Regions from separate parts of the Peribacillus sp. FW305-BF15 genome, predicted to be linked through region 1. Evidence: riboswitches for the same ligand, from Rfam matches in the RefSeq annotation. Region 1 holds a riboswitch; each other region holds the start of a gene.
The links. Region 1 has a riboswitch for S-adenosylmethionine ahead of AC3WLU_RS18195 (Na+/H+ antiporter NhaC family protein). Riboswitches for the same ligand answer to the same signal wherever they lie in the genome.

Region 1 (4,989 bases):
TTGGTAATTATACATTATCTCTATTATAATTTTTAAGAAAGATATTTCGGAATTTTTAAAATAAAGGAGAAATTATGTATACTCACCCGACTTTAAAATATTGGAATGGAAGAATTGATTCCCAAACTGACCTGGACAGCTTCAGATACCACCAAAGAGTGCGCTTGGCACCCATTTCGGAATTAGCCACCTCTTCCAATGCATCACGAACTTTTGGACTGATTGGCTTTAAATGTGATGAAGGCGTCAAAAGGAATAAAGGCAGGGTTGGTGCTGCCGAGGGTCCTGATCATATTAGGCAATCGTTGGCAAAATTACCTTGTCATTTACCTTCCCAAACCGAGCTGGTGGATGCTGGCGATGTAATATGTGAAAGTACAGAGATGGAAGCCGCCCAATCTCAACTGGGATCAGCTGTTGCCCGGATTTTGGAGAGTAAAGCGATTCCTATCATACTTGGGGGAGGTCACGAAACCCTGTATGGCCATTATCTTGGGATTAGGAAATCCATTGGACCAAAAGCTAGACTAGGGATTATTAATATTGACGCTCACTTTGATATGAGGCCTTATGAAAATGAAACTTCATCTGGCACGATGTTTAAGCAGATTTTGGACGAAGATCAAAGTTGTGGCTATTTATGTGTCGGAATTCAGAAGCAGGGGAATACGAAGGCACTGTTTGAAACTGCAGAGAGGAGTAATGTCGACTACATATTGGAAGAAGATTTGTCATTATACGAAATGGATGAAACGAAGCGGAGGATAAATGAATTCGCTAAGGAAAATGACTATATCATGCTTACATTATGTTCGGATGTTATTGATTCAGCCTACGCACCTGGGGTAAGTGCACCATCGCCGTTTGGACTGGATCCGAAATTGGTCCGTGCCATTATTAGGCATATCGTATCGAATGAAAAGATCCTCTCATTTGATATCTCTGAAGTGAACCCTTCATTGGACGAAAATAATAAGACCGTTACATTGGCAGGGCATTTAATAAATGAGGTTTTGCTGCATTTTAAATAATGGACATGGGATGGCGGCAACTCCAATTCGGTCTTCCCAGAAAGAGCGTTTCTTTTCGTATCGACTGTTGGGGCTTTCCTTAATGTTATCTTCAATATTGAAGCGAAAAACCTTTAAAGCCCCCAAACTGTCCATGAATCATTCATGGACAGTTTTTTGCGCCTCCTTCACAAGGATTCATGGTCCTTGGCATTGCTTCGTTCGACTAACCATTTAAAGTATAAAGGCATGTGGATTTTCCATGCCTCTGCCAAGTTCAATACTGATACTTGTGGGTTTTTGGTTTATAATAACAACCATCTAGCCTTTTGAGGAGGGATTCCATGAATGAATATAAAGTAACGGTCAGGAATGGCAGTACCTTAATTTTGTCGGAAATCATTAAAGCTGAAGATGAAAGAGAAGTCCTTGGCACTCTTTTGATTTCCAGCGAATTATTTAATCAACCATTTACTGATATCAAGATTTTAGAAAGCTGATTTGTGCCTGCCCATTCCATTTGATACACTGTAATAAATATTAATACGGTGGCGATATTATGTGTGGACGTTTCACTCTTTTCACTGACATAGAAGAAATAAAAGAACGGTTTGATATCCAAGGGTCATTTGATGAGGAATACCAATTCAGCTACAATATTGCTCCCTCCCAATCCGTGCTCTCCGTCATTAATGACGGGGTAAGGAACCGGCTTGGATATCTTCGGTGGGGACTCATTCCTTTCTGGGCAAAAGACGAAAAAGCGGGCTACAAAATGATCAATGCCAGAGCGGAAACCATTGCTGAGAAAGCAAGCTTCAGGAATGCGTATAAGAAGAAGAGATGCTTGATAATCGCTGACTCTTTTTATGAATGGAAGAAGACACCAGAAAGAAAAATACCGATGCGGATAAAACTGAAGAATCATGCTCCATTTGGAATGGCCGGTCTCTGGGAATCCTGGAAATCTCCTGAAGGCATCAGCATCTATTCGTGCTCTGTTATAACAACTGTGCCAAATGAGCTAATGACCAGCATTCATGACCGCATGCCTGTCATCCTAAAACCAGAAGATGAAAAAGATTGGTTGAATCCTTCCATTAATGATCCTGCATATCTGCAACAGTATTTAAAATCATTCGATTCGGAACAGATGGAAGCATTTGAAGTATCGACTGATGTGAACTCGACTAAAAATAATACACCTAACCTAATCCAACAAATTTGTTGAGAGTTCATTAGGCCTCTCAGAATGTAGACAACTCGATGAAGATCGAGTTTGTCTGCATTTTTTTTATGGTTTGTACAATTTGACGTCGCCTCCAGGCACTCGCTTTTCCCCCAGGAGTCTCGCTCACCCGCTCCAATCAACTTAGATCTCTTTATAAACAGTAAGGAGTGCATGTGAAACACTTTAAAAATAAACCCTTGCGAAAATAGACAAAATGCTGTACTGTTATATTTGCTTTTCAAAACGACTTTCGATGTCACGAACTCAGGCAAGTTTCCAGCGTGGTACTTTTCTGGCAGGCATCGTAATTTTTAAATAATTATATAATGTAATCTTCTTATCAAGAGAGACGGAGGGACTGGCCCGAAGATGTCTCGGCAGCGGACTTAAATGGAGTGCTGTGCCAAATCCAGCAGGCTGATTTTCGCCTGAAAGATAAGGAGGGTGTTTTTTATAAATTAAAAGACCTCTTCTTGTTGTTAAATAGAAGGGGTCTTTTTTATGCCAGTTTTTTGCTACAGCTCCATGACTGGAAAATCAGGTAGGTTCAAATTGGAGTTATTTGCGAAAACTGTTAATAGAATAAGAGCTGTGACACATGTCGCGGGAAAAATAAAAAGAGGTGTACATCATGAGTGCAAACAATAAAGGGAATCCATGGGCATTGATCCCATTTGTCGTATTTTTAATTTTATTTATTGGATCCGGAATCATCACTAAAGATTTTTATTCATTTCCGGTGATTGTAGCGATTTCCATTGCATCGGCAGCTGCATTGGCGATGAATCGGAAAGAGACATTCAATGAAAAGGTTGATATCTTCTGTAAAGGTGCCGGGGACGCCAATATTATGTTAATGGTTATCATTTTCCTTTTGGCCGGCGCTTTTGCCGAAGTTGCCAATGGCATGGGGGCAGTTGAATCAACCGTGAATCTTGCCTTAGCTGTTTTCCCCCAAAATCTATTAATGGTGGGGATTTTCATCATCGCATGTTTTATTTCTCTATCCATGGGGACAAGCATGGGAACGATCGTTGCCCTGGCACCTATCGGGGTAGGGATTAGTGAACAAACTGATATTTCACTTGCCCTTTCAATGGCAGCCGTTATTGGTGGTGCGATGTTTGGGGATAACCTTTCATTCATTTCAGATACGACAATCGCTGCTGTCCGAACTCAGGGAACGAAAATGAAGGATAAGTTTAAAGTGAATTTTTTCATCGTTTTACCTGCAGCCATCATCACATGTGCCATCCTAGGAATTTTAACGATGGGTGAACAGGCTGACATTTCCCAACAGTCTTATGATTGGGTGAAGATTCTTCCGTATCTTTGCGTATTGGTCACTGCATTGGCAGGAGTCAATGTGTTCTTGGTCCTTTCCAGCGGAATCGTATTTGCCGGAATCATCGGCTTGGCTGATGGTAGTTATCAACCGTTGGGTGTCATTCAAAAAGTTGGAGAAGGAATGGCGGGAATGTATGAAATCTCCTTCCTTGCCATTTTAATTGCAGGTATGGTAGCTGTAATCAAACATAATGGTGGCATTGACTATTTACTCCACCTAGTGACACGAAATAGCAAATCGAAAAAAGGGGCGGAATTCAGCATTGCGGGGCTTGTTGGTTTAACGAACCTTTCAACGGCAAATAACACGATTTCGATTATCATTGCCGGGCCACTTGCCAAAAATATTTCTGAAAAATATGGGATTGATCCGCGGAAATCGGCGAGCGTCCTTGACATTTTTGCATGTTGTATCCAAGGGTTGATCCCATATGGAGCACAACTGCTTGTTGCAGCAGGGGTAGCAAAAATTTCTCCGTTAAGCATCTTGCCGTATTCATATTACCCAATCCTGATTGGACTTTGTGGCATCATTGCCATCCTGATTGGTTTTCCACGGTTTCAGCCGGGAAATGATGAAATGAAGAAACGTACCTCTTAAAAAGAGAATATAATAACAAAACACCCTGAATCATTGGATGCAGGGTGTTTTCTGTATGGTAAATACATAAACATAATAAAGTTTTCTCGCACTTTTCAATTTTTTTGCTTAATTCCGGTCCAAATTAATGATGGTTGTGTGTGAGACACCTGTCATGAATAGAGGACAACACCTACTAAACCGGAAAGAATAATTATATAGGCTGGATGCCAGCGTAATTTCATTAGGGCAAATAACGATAAACCAAAAACGATTAATAAGCTTATCGTATGCCATGAAACGTTCACGGCTATCATATGATTGGAAAGTGCTAAACTGATCGCTGCAAAGATGATCAAACTAGTGACAATCGGTCTTAATCCATAAAACATGGATTGAACAACTGGATAATGATTCAATTTGCTGAAAAATGTGGCTATAACGGTTACGATTATAATGGCAGGAAGCAAGATTCCTAGAGCAGATGATATGGCTCCTGCTAACCCAGCAGTCGAATAGCCAACGAGAATAGCACTATTGGCGGTGACAGGTCCTGGGGACATCCCGGAAATGGCGATTATATCGGTGAATTCCTGCGTAGTCATCCATCCATGCTGTGAGACTTCCGATTCTATTACGGGAATCATGGCGTATCCGCCTCCGAAAGATACAAAGCCGATAATAAAGAAGGTGCTAAACAACTCCCACAATTCCATCATTCCATCACATGCTTTCTTAAAAATTAGTTAGTCCCTATTTTGTGTTACCTATATGCCAGCACCCATGAAAGGTTCGAAATCATTTTCTTCTATTTTCCTATC
Region 2 (4,989 bases), on a different contig from region 1:
ATCGTTTCTTTCGTTTCTTCCGGTTCCGTTACCTGTTGCACGAAACGCTTCGTCATTTGTTCTTTAGGATTCTTGAAGACATCCAGGACAGGACCCTGTTCAACAACCTGCCCGCTTTCCATCACGGCGACGCGATGGCAGATTTTACGTATTACATGCATTTCATGCGTAATCAAGACGATCGTCAATCCCAAACGCTGATTGATGTCAACAAGCAATTCGAGTATGGAGTCGGTAGTCTGCGGATCCAATGCAGAAGTCGCTTCATCACACAGCAGCACTTTAGGGTCATTTGCCAGAGCCCTGGCTATGCCCACCCTTTGCTTTTGCCCTCCGCTTAATTGCGAAGGATAGGCCTTTTCCCTGCCTTCAAGTCCGACTAACTTGATCAATTCGTTCACACGCTTGGTGCGTTCAGGTTTAGAAATACCTGCAATTTCCAACGGGAAAGATATATTCTCCTGAACGGTCCTTGACCATAATAGATTGAAATGCTGGAAAATCATGCTGATTTCTTGACGGGCCTTACGGAGCTGAGCCCCTTTAATTTTTGAAATTTCCTTTTCAGCCACCACAACGGATCCCTCTGTCGGTGTTTCCAATCCATTGAGCATTCTGATCAAAGTACTTTTCCCCGCTCCACTGTAACCGATGATCCCGAAAATCTCGCCTTTATTTATTTCAACATTCACATTATTTACAGCCTTGATCGTCTCACTGTTTCCTTTTCCTGTTCGGAACAGCTTACTGACTTTCGTCAATGTAATCATTAACCCTCACCTCTTTTATCCAATAAAACCTATGAACTTAGTTGATTTCTCTACATTATTAGTCTGTTTCTCCTATCATGTAAAAGTTTTCCCAATTAAAATAGAAAAAACCTTTCTGCATGAGCAGAAAGGCAGGTGAAGAAACAGGCCTTCCTCTCATCTTCCAAAGTGATTAAACTTTGTGTGAATTGGCACCTTTCCAAGGAAATCTCCTTGTCGGTTGCCGGGTTTCATCGGGCACATCCCTCCACCTCTCTTGATAAGAGCTAATATATAGAATATTTGTACATCATTAAGTTCTTTAGTATGGAGAAATTTTATCATAGATAAAAAAGGAGCGCAATGTATATTATTTCTAGTACAAGAATGAACAGGAACTTTGCTTAAAGCGTTTTGGAAGTCAAGGAGACGATGTTCGTCGCCTTTTCAATTGCCTGCTCCAAATCTTCTATTAAGTCGTCTACATTTTCAATCCCAATCGATAAACGGACTTGATCGGCGCTTACACCCGCTTTCGCAAGACCCGCCTCATTCAATTGTTGATGGGTCGTACTTGCTGGGTGGATGATCAAGCTCTTCGCATCCCCTACATTCGCCACATGGGACCATAATTCCACCGAATTGATAAGTTTTGCCCCAGCTTCGCGATTACCTTGAATCCCAAATGTCACGACAGATCCAGCTCCCTTTGGCAAATATTTATCCGAAAGGGCTTTATCGGGATGATCCTCATCACCAGGATGTGAAACCCAGGTCACGGCAGGATGGTTTTTTAAATATTGGATGACAGACTTGGTGTTTGATAGATGCTCTTTCATCCTTACATGCAGCGTTTCAAGTCCAAGCGTAAACTGGAATGCACTTTGGGCACTTAGCGCAGGGCCCAAATCACGTAGTAACTGGACCCGGGCTTTCGTTATGAATGCGGCAGGGCCAACTGCCTCGGCGTATACCAGACCGTCGTAACTTGGGTCAGGCTCCGTGAAGCCAGGATAGTTCGGCGAGTTCCAATCGAATTTCCCTCCATCAACGATGACACCGCCTAGCGTCGTTCCATTTCCAAGAAGCCATTTTGTAGCGGAATGGATGACAATATCCGCTCCAAAATCAATTGGTCTGCAAAGATACGGTGTCGCGAAGGTATTATCAATGATTAAAGGTATGCCGGCTTCGTGGGCGATTTCCGCTACCGCTTCAATATCGAGCACCCTCAAACTTGGATTTCCGATCGTTTCAGCAAAAATGGCTTTAGTTCTTGGTGTAATCGCCCTTTTGAAATTCTCAGGGTCATCGGGAGAAACGAACTTCACTTTGATCCCATATTTAGGAAGAGTGTTTTCGAAAAGGTTATACGTACCGCCATATAATGTAGAGGCTGAAACAATCTCATCCCCTGCAGCAGCAATATTCAGGATTGAAAGTGAGATGGCAGCCATTCCGCTTGCCGTTGCCAATCCGCCGATACCGCCTTCCAATAAGGCCATTCTTTCCTCAAAAACGCTGACCGTGGGATTATGAAGCCGTGAATATATATAGCCATTCTCCTTCAGGCCAAATAAATTTGCTGCATGGTCGGTGTCCTTGAACAAGTATGCATTGCTTTGGTAGATAGGAACGGCACGGACACCTGTTTCATCAGCTTGCAGACCGCCATGAACACTCAATGTTTCAAAACGCAACTTTTTCTCTGACATTTAATTTCACCTTTTTCTATGGATTTAGTTGGATTTATATGAAATCTGGCTTTTTATAAACAAAAAAACCACTTCAATAAGAAGAGGTTTCAAGAATACACCTCATCTACCAGAGCCAACACTCTGCTGGAATTAGCACCGTATATAAAAATTTATACCGGTTGCCGGGCTTCGTCGGGCCAGTCCCTCCGCCACTCTTGATAAGAACTATTAAATTCTGCCATTACTTAATTCAAAATATAGCATTTTAGATTAAATCAGTCAATGAATTGTTAGAATATTCTTTGTTTATTTCCTGCTCTCATTCAAATGTCAGCAACAAAGAAAACCAACCGCGGTTCTGATTGGTTTCCTAACTGATTTCCTTAAGCAATCCGTACAAATAAGGAACGGATTGAAAGGCATATATTTTCTTGTGCAGCTGCCCTTCTTTGAAAAGCAATAAGCAAGGAACACTTTCGATTTCATATGATTCGGCAATTGCTTGGATATAGTTCATATTCATTTTGCCTGCCTTCAATTCGGGGAAAAGCTCCAAGGATATCGTCAGCATCTTGGAGGCCACCTGACAGGTTCCGCATAAAGGTGTATATAAATATAAGCAAAAGGTTTCCCCATTTTCAACAGCAAGCTTACACTCTTCTTCTTTCCATTCCTGCATCAATTAGTCGTTCACCCTTTGACTTAAAAATTTCATTTTCACATTCATATTGGCAGATAGGAGCACAGTTGCGATATGATGTTCGGGTGAGCTCTCCACTTCTTTGTACATTTTATTAATATACAGGTGGTTCGCTTCCGGCATTTCCCTTCGGAACTGCTTCCGCAGCTTTTCTCCTGATTCATCTGCGTCAAAAAGGAGATAAACATCACGGTCCATCAATTCATCCACTAATTCATCCAGCTTAGTTAATGATATGGTCCCATTCGTACATCTTATTTCCACATCTTCATTTAAAACGGAGGCAACTTTTCTTTTATCGGAACTGCCTTCTACAATGATCACTTTATCGAATTCGCCCCACTCCATGTCATCACTCCATCTCACGAATTATGTGCGCAACTCACCCACTGTACAAATGAAAAAGAGAGCAGGCCTTTTCAGTCCCCCCTCTCCTTTCTTTTTTAACCGTTGATTAAACTCTCATACTCTTCAGCGCTCATCAAGTTTTCAATATCACTGCTATTAGACGGTTCAAGCACGACCATCCATGCCTTTTCATAAGGGGACTCATTTACATATTCAGGGTTGTCACTTAAATCTTCGTTCACTTCAACAACCTTGCCACTGATAGGTGCATAAAGCTCAGAAACGGTCTTAACGGATTCAACGCTTCCAAATGGTTCGTTCGCTTTCAATTCATCGCCGATTTCCGGAAGCTCAACGAATACGATGTCCCCTAGCTCGGACTGTGCGAATGCCGTAATTCCAATGCGCACTGTTCCATCTTCCGTTTTGACCCATTCATGTTCTTTAGTGTAACGAAGTTCTTTTGGTGTTGTTGTCATAATTAACCCTCCATATGTACATCTTATTTTATCTATTCCATTATAAGGTAGATTGTTTGTTTAAGTAAGGAATTAACCAAATATTTTGTGAAATTTCAGTTCCATACCTGTTCGAATTGCTCTTCTTTGAATCCTACCGTCACTTTGGTGCCATCCGTAACAATCGGCCTTTTCAGAAGCATTCCATCTGTGGACAATATATCAAGCATCTCTGCTTCAGAAGCTTCTTTCAGCTTATCCTTTAAGCCCAGCTCCCGATATTTTTGACCGCTAGTATTGAAAAACTTCTTCAACTCCAAATTGCTGTTTTTATATAGTTGTTCTATTTCAGTTCGCGAAGGGGGATTATCCGCTATATGGATCGCTTCATATTGCAGTTCATGATTATCCAGCCACTTCTTCGCATTACGGCATGTACCGCATTTTGGGTACCAATATAATGTTAAGCCCATCATTTCACCACCTATCAATAGAATACCCGTTTTTACCACGCAATACAACGAAATGTCTTTTGAATTTCCAATGCGATTTCATCAAAGGAAATAAAGGGAATGCCTTTACGGGCATTCCCTTTACGGATTCTGACTCATTGCTTAAAGAGCATATTTTTCCGTTTCGATTACTTTGACGGATGCTTCGCGTTTTTTCGCAATGACATTGATTGGAGTGTGTCTTGTCAGCTTACGGAGCGACGAAAGCATGATGCGAAGAGTATCGCCTGTTTCCACTGCAATTAACGTTTCCTTTGCATGCTGTTCTATTTCATTGAAAGCTTCCTGAACGAAGATTTCAGTGTAAAGCACTTTTTGTTTGTTCTTCTCAAGACCTGTAGCTGCAATTGCTTTTTCCGTACGCAATACCACGGATTCAGCTGCATAGGCAAGGGATGCGATATCAGCAATGTTGGAGAGGATTTCTTGTTCTTGATCAAGATTTTTTCCGTATTTCTGTGCCGCAAGCCCAGCAGCCAGAATACCGATTTTCTTAGCGTTCCTAACAAGCATTTTTTCTTGTGC
Region 3 (4,989 bases), on a different contig from region 1:
GGATAATGTGATGATATCATGGGCTTTATAGCCTCTTCTTTCAGAGATTTCCGCTATCTCTGATTGGAACGTTACAAGGATTTCCTCCTTGTCAGCATCTGTTAGATCGTATTTTTCTACAAGATGTGCAGGTAATTTAGAAATGTCCCATTGCTCATAAATTACCCCGTGTGTTTCTAAAAAACCTTTTACCTGTTCACCGTTTTCAATAACCTCGTTTGTTTCATGGAATCTGATCGTCGCCATCATTCATTCCTCCTCTATGAGTATTTATCTTATAGAACCTGCAAACGCCTTTTGTTGATTAAGTAACAGTTGATATTGAAATAAAAATTCGCAGGCTTCAAGTATTCTTTTTGCCTCGAATCCGCTTTTGCCCCAAACCGTAATGCCATGATTGCGTATCAGCACAGCGCCAGAGTCTTCTTCGACATGCGGCTTGAACTTATCGGATAGCAACGGTATGTCAGCGTGATTATATATGATTGGAATCCGAAGCTCCGAATCTTCATCCCACCGACCGGTCGCTTTAATGATTTCATGATTACGAAAGGAAACTTGGCCTTCATCTCCGTACAATTCCGAAATCACATTATTTTCAACTGTATGGACATGGAGTACACAGTTCGCATTGGTTTTTCGGTAAATGTCTGTATGAAGTAAAGTTTCGGCCGATGGTCTTAGGTTCGTATCTTCAACTGGTTTTCCTTTTAAATCCACCAGTAAAAAGTCCGTATCCGATTGCTTCCTTTTATCCTTACCGCTTGCGGTAATATAAAAGAAAGGGCTTTTGGGTTCGCGGATGGACAAATTCCCGCTTGTTCCCATAAACCAATCCCTTTCGGCCAGTTCAGCTTTAATATCTGCCAACTCAAGCCATTCTTTAGAATGAGTGTTCACGCTTTAACCACCTCCTGCTGCTTTATAATGTCAATTACATCAAAAAATGTTTCGAATCCTTGATGTGGAATTCCTTCCCTACCGCATTTTTCAAGCAATATGTCACGGGCTATGACAAAATCGGCCTGTTTTGCCGCTTCAAAATCCGTAACTGAATCTCCAATAACGAGTTTAAAATCTTCCGGACCCGCAATTTCCCTCATAATGGATGGCTTGCAGCAACCGCAATCATTATTACATTGCTCATCACAAGCATGTGGCCACTCAATATAAATCTTTTCCTTATCAAAAAATGCATGGTTGCAATAAACGGACTCTGTTGGCAAGATATCATTCAAAAGGGGTGAAATGAAAAAATCCATGCCCCCGCTTACAATATATAAAGGGATATTGGCTTGTTTCGTATACTCAACGAATTCATAAAACCCTGGTCGAATGCCGGCGGTTTTTCTTACATATTGGATGATGTCATCCTTCAAGCCACTATCAAGCAGGGAAAACATATCCCCAACTCCTGAAGATATACTGATTTTTTGCTGAAGGACACCGTCTTTCAACGCTTCCCATTCCGGAGGCGCAAATTTCTTCATAATTGAAATGATATTATCTGTGTTGGTGATCGTTCCGTCAAAATCACAAAAGATGATCGGTTTCATTATTTCTTAAAGGCCTCCCCACAACACAAGAGCTTTTTTTAGGGTTTCTTCCTCATCCGCCGCTTCAGAAAGTTCCTTTCCTGCCAGAACGGCTTCCACAGCAGAACGGAATGCCTTGGCACCGCCCTCTGCTCCGTCAGGGTGCCCGTGAATTCCGCCTCCGGCATTAATCACACTATCAAGCCCGAAATCCTTGATCAGGTCCGGAACCATGCCCGGATGAATGCCTGCAGAAGGAACAGGGAAGGCTTTTTTCCATGAAAGTTCATCTCTTGTCAGAGCTTCAGCAATCGCTAAGGTCTCCGTTTTTTCAAGTGCGACATTTCCATAAGGGGAAGGGAACAAGGATAAATCCGCACCTGATAATCTTACTAATTTACCAAGCAATAATGGATAGCCGATACCATAAAATGATGAAGATGCCAATGCCCCGCTATATGCGGGGTGCGCCATGATCGGCAGCTTTATACGATCATGTTCACTCAAGGCCTGCAATACATCCAAACCATATGTATGAACGTTGAACAATAAAGCATCTGCCCCTGCTTCAGCCGCTTGCTCTGCCTTATCCAATAATTCAAAAGTTTTCCCAGATAGATTGACAGCATATAAAGTACGGTGGCCAGTAGTTTCATAGACTTCATTCAATATTCTTTTACCCGTTTTTATTCTATCGAAAAATGGAGTCAGTTCCTGGTCGAAGAGGATCTCATCATCCTTAACTAGGTCGACACCTCCCAATGCTTGTTGCTTCAGTTGCTCATTATGAAATGTTAGGTCTCTTCCCAATACGCCTTTAAAGATGCTCATCACCAAGGGCCGGTTAAATACGCCAAGCTTTTCCCTTATGCCTTCAATGCCAAATTGCGGCCCGGGAAAAGCTTTTTGAATATCACCGACAAAATCCAAGTCTATCAGTTTTATTTCACCGTCCAATGAAAGTTTGCCGAAGACCGTCGTAAGGATTGCAGGTAAATCATTGGAGAAATTCCTTGCCGGATAGGCAATTTTAATCAGCGAACGGTATACTTTCCGATTAAAGTAGCTGTTTGCCCTCTCTTCTTCAGATAGGGGGGTCACCGATACGACGCGTCCCTTATGTTTTTCCAGTTGTTTCTGTACCAAATGCGGCAAGTCCGTCCATGTCCCGACAGTCAGACCCAAGGCAATGCTCTCTGCTTTTTTCTCATGATTTCCAATAAGGTCATGAATTAAATAAGTAGCGACTATCTCGCTCATCTGATCACTCCTATAACACGTTAGTAAACTCTCGATGTCACTATTGGTCTGAGATGGTCTCAAAATGGCAAAAGCCCCTTCATAAAGAAGAGGCTTTAAAAAGCCATCTTCTTATCTCCCAGCCATCGGCTGCAAGAATTAGCACCGTGCCTTGTGGATTTCAAAAAAATCCGGCGGAAGGATTCCGCCCCATTTTACAATGGAATTACAGTCGGTTGCTGGGCTTCATCGGGCTAGTCCCTCCACCTGCTCAAAATAAGAAAACGCTGATATATAAGTTGCATCCAAGTATCGAAAGATTAAGAATTTATTTTGTATTCTGACAGGTAATTCCTACTTTGTCAATAAGTTTTAACTATTTAAAGGTGAACCTTATTGCATTAAAATAAGTTTAATGTCCGTATTCGTTCCACAGCCTCTTGCAGCCGTTCTTCCGAAGTCAGTAGCCCTACCCTGACATAACCTTCGCCAAATTCACCGAACCCATTCCCTGCGGCAACAGCTACATGGGCATGCGTTAATAAATAGTCCGCAAAACTCTCGGACGTAAAACCTCCAGGTACCTTGAGCCAGGCAAAAAACGATGCCGCTGGAGCTTTGACTTCCCATCCGATGGACCTCAATCCCTCAATGAAAACATTCCTTCGCCCCTCGTACATTTGCACTAACTGCTCTACACAGGTCTGTGAGTCAAGCAAAGCGCTTGCCGCAGCTTCTTGTATCGCCGGGAAGAGACTCACATAAAGATGGTCTTGTAAAAGTTCAAGAGCTTCTATTACACTCTTATTGCCCACTGCGAAGCCGACTCTCCACCCTGCCATATTGTATGTTTTCGATAGAGTGTATATTTCAACTCCTACATCCTTCGCTCCCTCCGCCTGGAGAAAGCTTATCGGTTTTTTTCCGTCGAATCCGATCGCCCCATAGGCGAAATCATGGACCACACAAATTGAATGTTCTTTTGCAAAGGAGACGGTTTCATCAAAGAAACTTTCAGTTGCAGAAGCGCCTGTGGGATTATTCGGATAATTCAAGAACATCATTTTGGCTTTATCAAGAACTTCTTTATGTATGTCATCGTATTTCGGAAGAAAATCATTTTCTTCTGTCAAGGGCATCAGTTCGGTCTTTGCCTGGGCTAAAACAACACCGGAAAGATAATCCGGATAGCCGGGATCTGGAACAAGGATCGTATCACCTGGATTCAATAAACACTGCGGAAGTTCGACAAGACCTGCCTTTCCCCCGAAGAGAATCGCCACTTCACTATTCGGATCCAGCTTGACACCGTATTCCCGTTCATAAAAGACGGCAGCAGCATCTTTTAAATATTGATGTCCCCGGAATGGCGAATATTTATGATTAATTGTTTTTTCAGCGGCAGTTTGCAAACTTTTGACGATATGTTCCGGCGTCGGCTGATCAGGGTTCCCCTGGCCTAAATTAATGACATCATGTCCTTGCTCCGTGATTGCATTGACTTTTGCGACCAGTGAAGCAAAAAACTGCTTGGGCAGGTCCTGAAGCAGTCCGGATTTTTCGAATTGCACCATTTATACACCTTCTCTGAAATTTCTTGAAATTCTAGTCACAAATGATATATGTTTATCGTAGTCTTGTAAAGCATTTTTTACATGTGGGGGGTTTAAACGATGAAGTGGAAAATAGCTTGTATTCAAATGGATATAGCTTTCGGGCAACCAGATATCAATTTTCAGGTTGCAGAACAATGGATGGAAAAAGCAGCTCGGTCCGAACCCGATATCGTCATATTACCAGAGCTTTGGACAACCGGATACGACTTGACCAGGCTGAATGATATTGCTGATCAAGAGGCAGAAAAAACGATTGAATTTCTTAGAACACAGGCACAGAAACACCAGTTTCACATCATCGGCGGTTCCATTGCGAAAAAAACAAGCAAGGGAATCTATAACACCATGATCATCATCGATAAACACGGAAAGCTCATTAAAGAATATGATAAGCTTCACTTATTTCAATTAATGGATGAACATCATTTCCTGCAGCCAGGTGAAAAAGATGGTTTATTTACTCTTGATGAAAAAATATGTGCCGGGTTCGTTTGTTATGACATTCGTTTCCCAGAATGGCAGCGAGCCCATACCGTTCAAGGCGCGGAAGTTCTATTCGTTACGGCTGAATGGCCAAAGCCGAGACTAGATCACTGGAG
Region 4 (4,989 bases), on a different contig from region 1:
TCTCGCCATGTCTTAATCTCCCCTTTTTCTTGAATGCATCCATTACTTTTCATTAGCTGGTTTTGTCCAAGCGTCTTGATAATTCACTAATTCATCTACAGAAACATAGGCAGGAATGGTGTTTCCTTTAAACGTTTTTTCAATGAACGCTTCCACTTCTTTCGATTGATAAAGCTCCACTAATTTTTGCAGCTCAGGACGATTGGCATTTCCCTTTTTAACTGCAATGATATTAATATATGGTTTCGCCGTTTTACTTTCATGGAATAAAGAATCTTTTAATGTAAGGCCTGCTTCGACGGCAAAGTTATTATTGATGGCTGAAGCATCGGCATCATCCAATAGACGCGGTGTATTGCCGGCAGCAACAGGCTGGATTTTCAAGTTTTTCGGATTTTCCTTAATGATTTCCAATGATCCCGATCCATTGAATTCTTCTTTCAATGTAATCAATCCAGCTTCCTGAAGCAGGAGCAGTGCCCGGCCAAAGTTTGTTGCTTCATTCGGAACGGCTATCGTAGCACCATCCGGAAGATCTTTGAGCCTTTTATGTTTTTTCGAATAAAGGCCCATAGGTGCAATGACAGTCGACCCGATGGCCTCCAATTTCAGATTTTGATCTTGAACGAATTCATCGAAATAGGCGACGGTTTGGAATGAATTGGCATCAATTTCACCTTCGCTTAACGCAAGGTTCGGTTGGATATAATCATTGAAAGTGACCAGTTCGATATTAAGTCCTTCCTCTTTCGCCAAATCGACAATGTATTCCCATGTTCTCGTATCCCCGCTGCTGACACCGACTTTCACAGTTTTCACATCATCCGAACTCCCTGATGCACCCTCATCGTTCCCGCATGCTGCAGCCACGATGGCCAATGCCAATACAATGATCGTTAATAAGATTTTTTTCATTTTTCCTGCCTCCTGTTCGTTTTATCTTCTTCTTATTTTTCTTGAAACAAAGTTCCCGGTGGATTGCAATAATTGAACGATGATCACGAGCGCCGCCACTGTGACGATCATCGTCATCGTATCGAACCTTTGGTAACCGTAAGCCAAGGCTAAATCCCCGACCCCGCCTGCACCGACAGCACCTGCCATCGCCGTAGATCCAACAAGCCCGATTGTCGCTGTTGTAAATGTCAGGATTAACGAACTAAGTCCCTCGGGAATCAAAAAGCGGTAAATGATTTGCCATGTTGTCGCCCCCATCGCCTGAGCTGCCTCGATGATCCCTTTGTCCACTTCCAACAGCGAGTTTTCCACAAGCCGGGCAATATAAGGAGCCGCGTAAAAGATTAGCGGAACAATGGCCGCATTCGTTCCGATCGCACTGCCGACAATCATTCTTGTAAACGGAATGAGTGCTACAAGCAAGATGATGAAAGGAACGGACCGCAGGATATTGATGATCGGATTCAATACATTAAAAATCCATTTATTCTCCAGGATGTGACCCTTTCTTGTAATGACAAGCAGGATACCGAGCGGAAGCCCGATCAATCCGGAAAATATCAATGAGATGGCTACCATATAAAGTGTGTCACCGAAAGCTGTCGACAGCTGGTCTGCCGTTATTTCCATACCCCAAAGCGTATTACCCATTTATACTTGCACCTCCTGGACGAGAATCCCCTCATCTTTAATATATTGATAAGCCTTGTCGACCTCATTTTTGCTCCCGGTCACTTCGATGATCAAATTCCCGAAAGGCGTTTCCTGGATTTCAGAAATATTGGCTGATAAGACACTTAAATGAACATCATATTTCTTCGAGATGGTTGAAAGTAAAGGAGTACCCGAAGTAGTTCCAATAAAATTAATTTTCCAAATAATCGGGATATGGGACCCTATGCTTTTTAAGAAACTTTGTGGAATTTCGTCATGTATGACCGTTCTCACGAAGTTTTTTGCAATATCCGTTTGCGGCTTGGCAAAAACTTCGAAAACCGAACCTTGTTCAACGACGCAGCCGCCCTCCATGACCGCTACCTTATTGCAAATTTCCCGAATGACAGACATCTCATGAGTGATTAGCAAAATGGTGATATTGTATTCTTTATTAATTTTTTTTAAGAGCTGCAGAACTGCACTCGTTGTTTGTGGATCCAATGCCGACGTAGCTTCATCACACAATAAGATCGATGGATTCGTAGCCAATGCCCTCGCAATGCCGATCCGCTGCTTTTGCCCGCCGGATAATTGTTCCGGATAACTCTTTGCTTTGCTCGATAAGCCAACGAACTCCAACAGCTCGCCTACACGTTTTTGAATTTCCTTAGCCGGAGTTCCCGATAAAACCAGCGGCATAGCAATATTATCAAAAACAGTCTTTGAGTTTAATAAGTTGAAATGCTGAAAGATCATCCCGATTTTTTTCTTTTCTGCCCGTAATTCCTTCGGGCTTAATTTGGTTAAATCCTTGCCACCAACAATCACCGAACCATCTGAAGGATGTTCAAGCAAATTGACCAACCTGATCAACGTACTCTTTCCGGCCCCGCTATAACCGACTACCCCGAATATATCCCCCTTTTCCACTGTCAAATCAATGCCCTTCAAAGCCTCGACAGTCTGTTTCTTTGTTTGATAAACCTTTTTAACATCCTGAAACTCAATCATCCAATCTCCCCCCATGCTGTTTATTTGTACGAATTCCTTATCCAGAGAGAAGAGCTTTGCAACGTTTCATAATGATAGAGTTAAAATTCAGGAGTGAAACTGCAAAATTCACGAGTAAATCCACCAAACTCACGAGTAACTGCGCCAAACTCACGAATAATTACACCAAACTCACGATTATTGCGCGAAACTCACGAGTAATTGCACCCATTCTCAAAATAACCATATACATTTTGAATAAACAAAAGAGGCCTCTTCCGTCATCAGACAGAAGAGGCCTCTTTTAGACATAAAAAAGAGTAAACTCTTAAATTAATTATCTAAGAAAAGCTCCTTCTTATCTTTCAAACTTTCGTCCGTTGGAATTAGCACAGTATTTTTACAAAAGTAAAAACCCGCTGCCGAGGTATCATAGGGCCAAGTCCCTCCACATCTCTTGATAAGAATTAACGTTATATTTAATTATGTCCTTCACTATATATTCTAATTTCGCTAAAGTCAACCATATTTTTCATCGCGATAAATAGTTTCATAGTATAGTGAATCGATACTTTTTTTATTATATCAATATATTTTATATTTCTACTTTTATAATGATTTGCTCATTCTCCATACAGGGTATTTTTCATTTTCTTCCCTTATCTTCACCATGCCTGAATTCGTATATAAAGAAATCGCCCTTTGATTATCCGGAGAAACCCTTAAGTGATATTCGGATACATTAAATTGCCTGAAAAAGTTTTCTGCGTAGCGGACCAATTCCTTGCCAAGGCCTTTACTGCGGTATTCGGAAATAAGATAAAATAGATTCACATAGCCAATTTCAGTTCCTTCATACTCACGAATTTGAAGTTCCATTTGTCCAATCCGTTCTTGGTCCTTTTCAATGATCACCTGTCCATCCGGAAATTTGCGTACCCTTTCTTCCATTCGTTGCAGATAGGCATGTTCATCTCCAAAACCCGCATCAGTTCCAAAACTTACAATAAAGGAATCTTTCCGGAATTTAATGATAGTATCTTTATCTTTGTCCGTATCAATGGTACGAAAGATCAACTTCATCCACCCTTATCATTTTAGTGAAATAGTTTTCAAGCAGGGAAAACTTTCTTTTTCATAAATAATAGTCTTAAAGGGGCCCTTTTGTTTTTGTGCCTTGATGAAAAAACATCTGCCATCTTCCATTCGCACATTTCCAGATTGAACTTCTTAAGGTATGTTCCAGCTTATCTTCATCAAAAATCCGGTATGTAATTAACACGGTATCATCAGACAATGGATGCATCTCAAATTGACTTAGGGTCATGTTCACCGCTCCGGCACCCTCTTGCCCCATAAAATCGCTTTTTGACCATATGTTACCCGAACTGCCGAACTCAAAGAAATCATCTTTCAATAAGGATGAAAGCTCTTCTGGAGATGTACGAACTTCAGATTTTAACAATTTCTCCTCCAGCTGATACAAATGCTCTTTTAATAATGAAGATTCCCTGTCCATTCATCTTGTCCTCCTTTTTCTATTAACGAAAACAACCTTTCAGCATCTGTAATACTTCAATTGACTTCAATTGATGAACTTATGTAATTCATTGATTTCAATGTTAGTATGTCTTTTGAAGGATTTTGAGAAACCTAAATCATAGCTGTCATCTATTATTTTCTTTAATATGTCTAAATCTTTTTTTTCGATAATATACCTAATTCCATAATGTGATTGAGGATATAACTCTTTATGATTTCTTCTTTGCCTTGCCCAATCTTCCCTACTCTTCAACAATTCAAAATTAATAACTTCATTTAACGGATCCGTAGCCTCAACCCCATCCATGGTAACTGCAACGTACTCGGCCACCCCCTCATCGAACCATTTCGGAACGTCTTTAATTTTTTTTTCTATAAGATATTTAGCCAAAAAATAATGTGTATACTCGTGGCGTAAATCCTTTCTAAAGAACCATTCATCTGCTTCTCTATAAAGGGAATCGGGTGATACCAAGGCAATTAAATTAGCATTGTTATCAAAAAAAGCTCCGATATCTTCTAATTCCCCATACTTTTGTAATTCCTCCAATTTCTCAAAAATCACTATATTTAACCCAGCATTTGTATCTATCTTCCCAAAAATATTAGATAACTCTTTATTAAGATCCCTTACCTCTTTAATGATTAGATTATTCAATTCATTATTTTTCGAATTAAAAATTTTCACCTCATCAAAAGACTGGTGTACTTCACTTTTTAACAATGCTTCCGTTCTATTATTTTTCCATAATATATGATAAATGCTTGCCAAAATAACCAAAACTAATAAACTAATCACAAAACTAGTTGTAATGCTTTTAAAAAATGAATTTAAATTATTCA

Region 2: it holds a riboswitch for S-adenosylmethionine, as region 1 does, so the genes downstream of both, AC3WLU_RS07050 (O-acetylhomoserine aminocarboxypropyltransferase/cysteine synthase family protein) here and AC3WLU_RS18195 (Na+/H+ antiporter NhaC family protein) in region 1, are expected to answer to the same signal.
Region 3: it holds a riboswitch for S-adenosylmethionine, as region 1 does, so the genes downstream of both, mtnW (2,3-diketo-5-methylthiopentyl-1-phosphate enolase) here and AC3WLU_RS18195 (Na+/H+ antiporter NhaC family protein) in region 1, are expected to answer to the same signal.
Region 4: it holds a riboswitch for S-adenosylmethionine, as region 1 does, so the genes downstream of both, AC3WLU_RS05195 (methionine ABC transporter ATP-binding protein) here and AC3WLU_RS18195 (Na+/H+ antiporter NhaC family protein) in region 1, are expected to answer to the same signal.

What each region holds. Positions count from the first base shown of each region.
Region 1 is NZ_JBYSYV010000017.1:61,428-66,416, reverse strand. It holds gene hutG (formimidoylglutamase) at 75-1,031, shown strand; gene AC3WLU_RS18205 (hypothetical protein) at 1,355-1,510, shown strand; gene AC3WLU_RS18200 (SOS response-associated peptidase) at 1,570-2,241, shown strand; SAM riboswitch class I at 2,576-2,683, shown strand; gene AC3WLU_RS18195 (Na+/H+ antiporter NhaC family protein) at 2,873-4,189, shown strand; gene AC3WLU_RS18190 (chromate transporter) at 4,342-4,887, opposite strand; gene AC3WLU_RS18185 (chromate transporter) at 4,936-4,989, opposite strand, start outside.
Region 2 is NZ_JBYSYV010000005.1:152,868-157,856, forward strand. It holds gene AC3WLU_RS07045 (methionine ABC transporter ATP-binding protein) at 1-770, opposite strand, end outside; SAM riboswitch class I at 924-1,036, opposite strand; gene AC3WLU_RS07050 (O-acetylhomoserine aminocarboxypropyltransferase/cysteine synthase family protein) at 1,154-2,464, opposite strand; SAM riboswitch class I at 2,564-2,671, opposite strand; gene AC3WLU_RS07055 (thioredoxin family protein) at 2,817-3,125, opposite strand; gene AC3WLU_RS07060 (toprim domain-containing protein) at 3,129-3,494, opposite strand; gene gcvH (glycine cleavage system protein GcvH) at 3,590-3,973, opposite strand; gene AC3WLU_RS07070 (arsenate reductase family protein) at 4,069-4,425, opposite strand; gene AC3WLU_RS07075 (acyl-CoA dehydrogenase FadE) at 4,567-4,989, opposite strand, start outside.
Region 3 is NZ_JBYSYV010000021.1:16,891-21,879, forward strand. It holds gene AC3WLU_RS19970 (cupin domain-containing protein) at 1-246, opposite strand, end outside; gene AC3WLU_RS19975 (methylthioribulose 1-phosphate dehydratase) at 271-900, opposite strand; gene AC3WLU_RS19980 (2-hydroxy-3-keto-5-methylthiopentenyl-1-phosphate phosphatase) at 897-1,556, opposite strand; gene mtnW (2,3-diketo-5-methylthiopentyl-1-phosphate enolase) at 1,563-2,795, opposite strand; SAM riboswitch class I at 2,904-3,057, opposite strand; gene AC3WLU_RS19990 (pyridoxal phosphate-dependent aminotransferase) at 3,176-4,348, opposite strand; gene AC3WLU_RS19995 (carbon-nitrogen family hydrolase) at 4,448-4,989, shown strand, end outside.
Region 4 is NZ_JBYSYV010000004.1:55,389-60,377, forward strand. It holds partial or broken gene AC3WLU_RS05180 (M20 family metallopeptidase) at 1-9, opposite strand, end outside; gene AC3WLU_RS05185 (MetQ/NlpA family ABC transporter substrate-binding protein) at 43-915, opposite strand; gene AC3WLU_RS05190 (methionine ABC transporter permease) at 937-1,587, opposite strand; gene AC3WLU_RS05195 (methionine ABC transporter ATP-binding protein) at 1,609-2,625, opposite strand; SAM riboswitch class I at 2,960-3,071, opposite strand; gene AC3WLU_RS05200 (GNAT family N-acetyltransferase) at 3,214-3,687, opposite strand; gene AC3WLU_RS05205 (nuclear transport factor 2 family protein) at 3,755-4,123, opposite strand; gene AC3WLU_RS05210 (collagenase) at 4,190-4,989, opposite strand, start outside.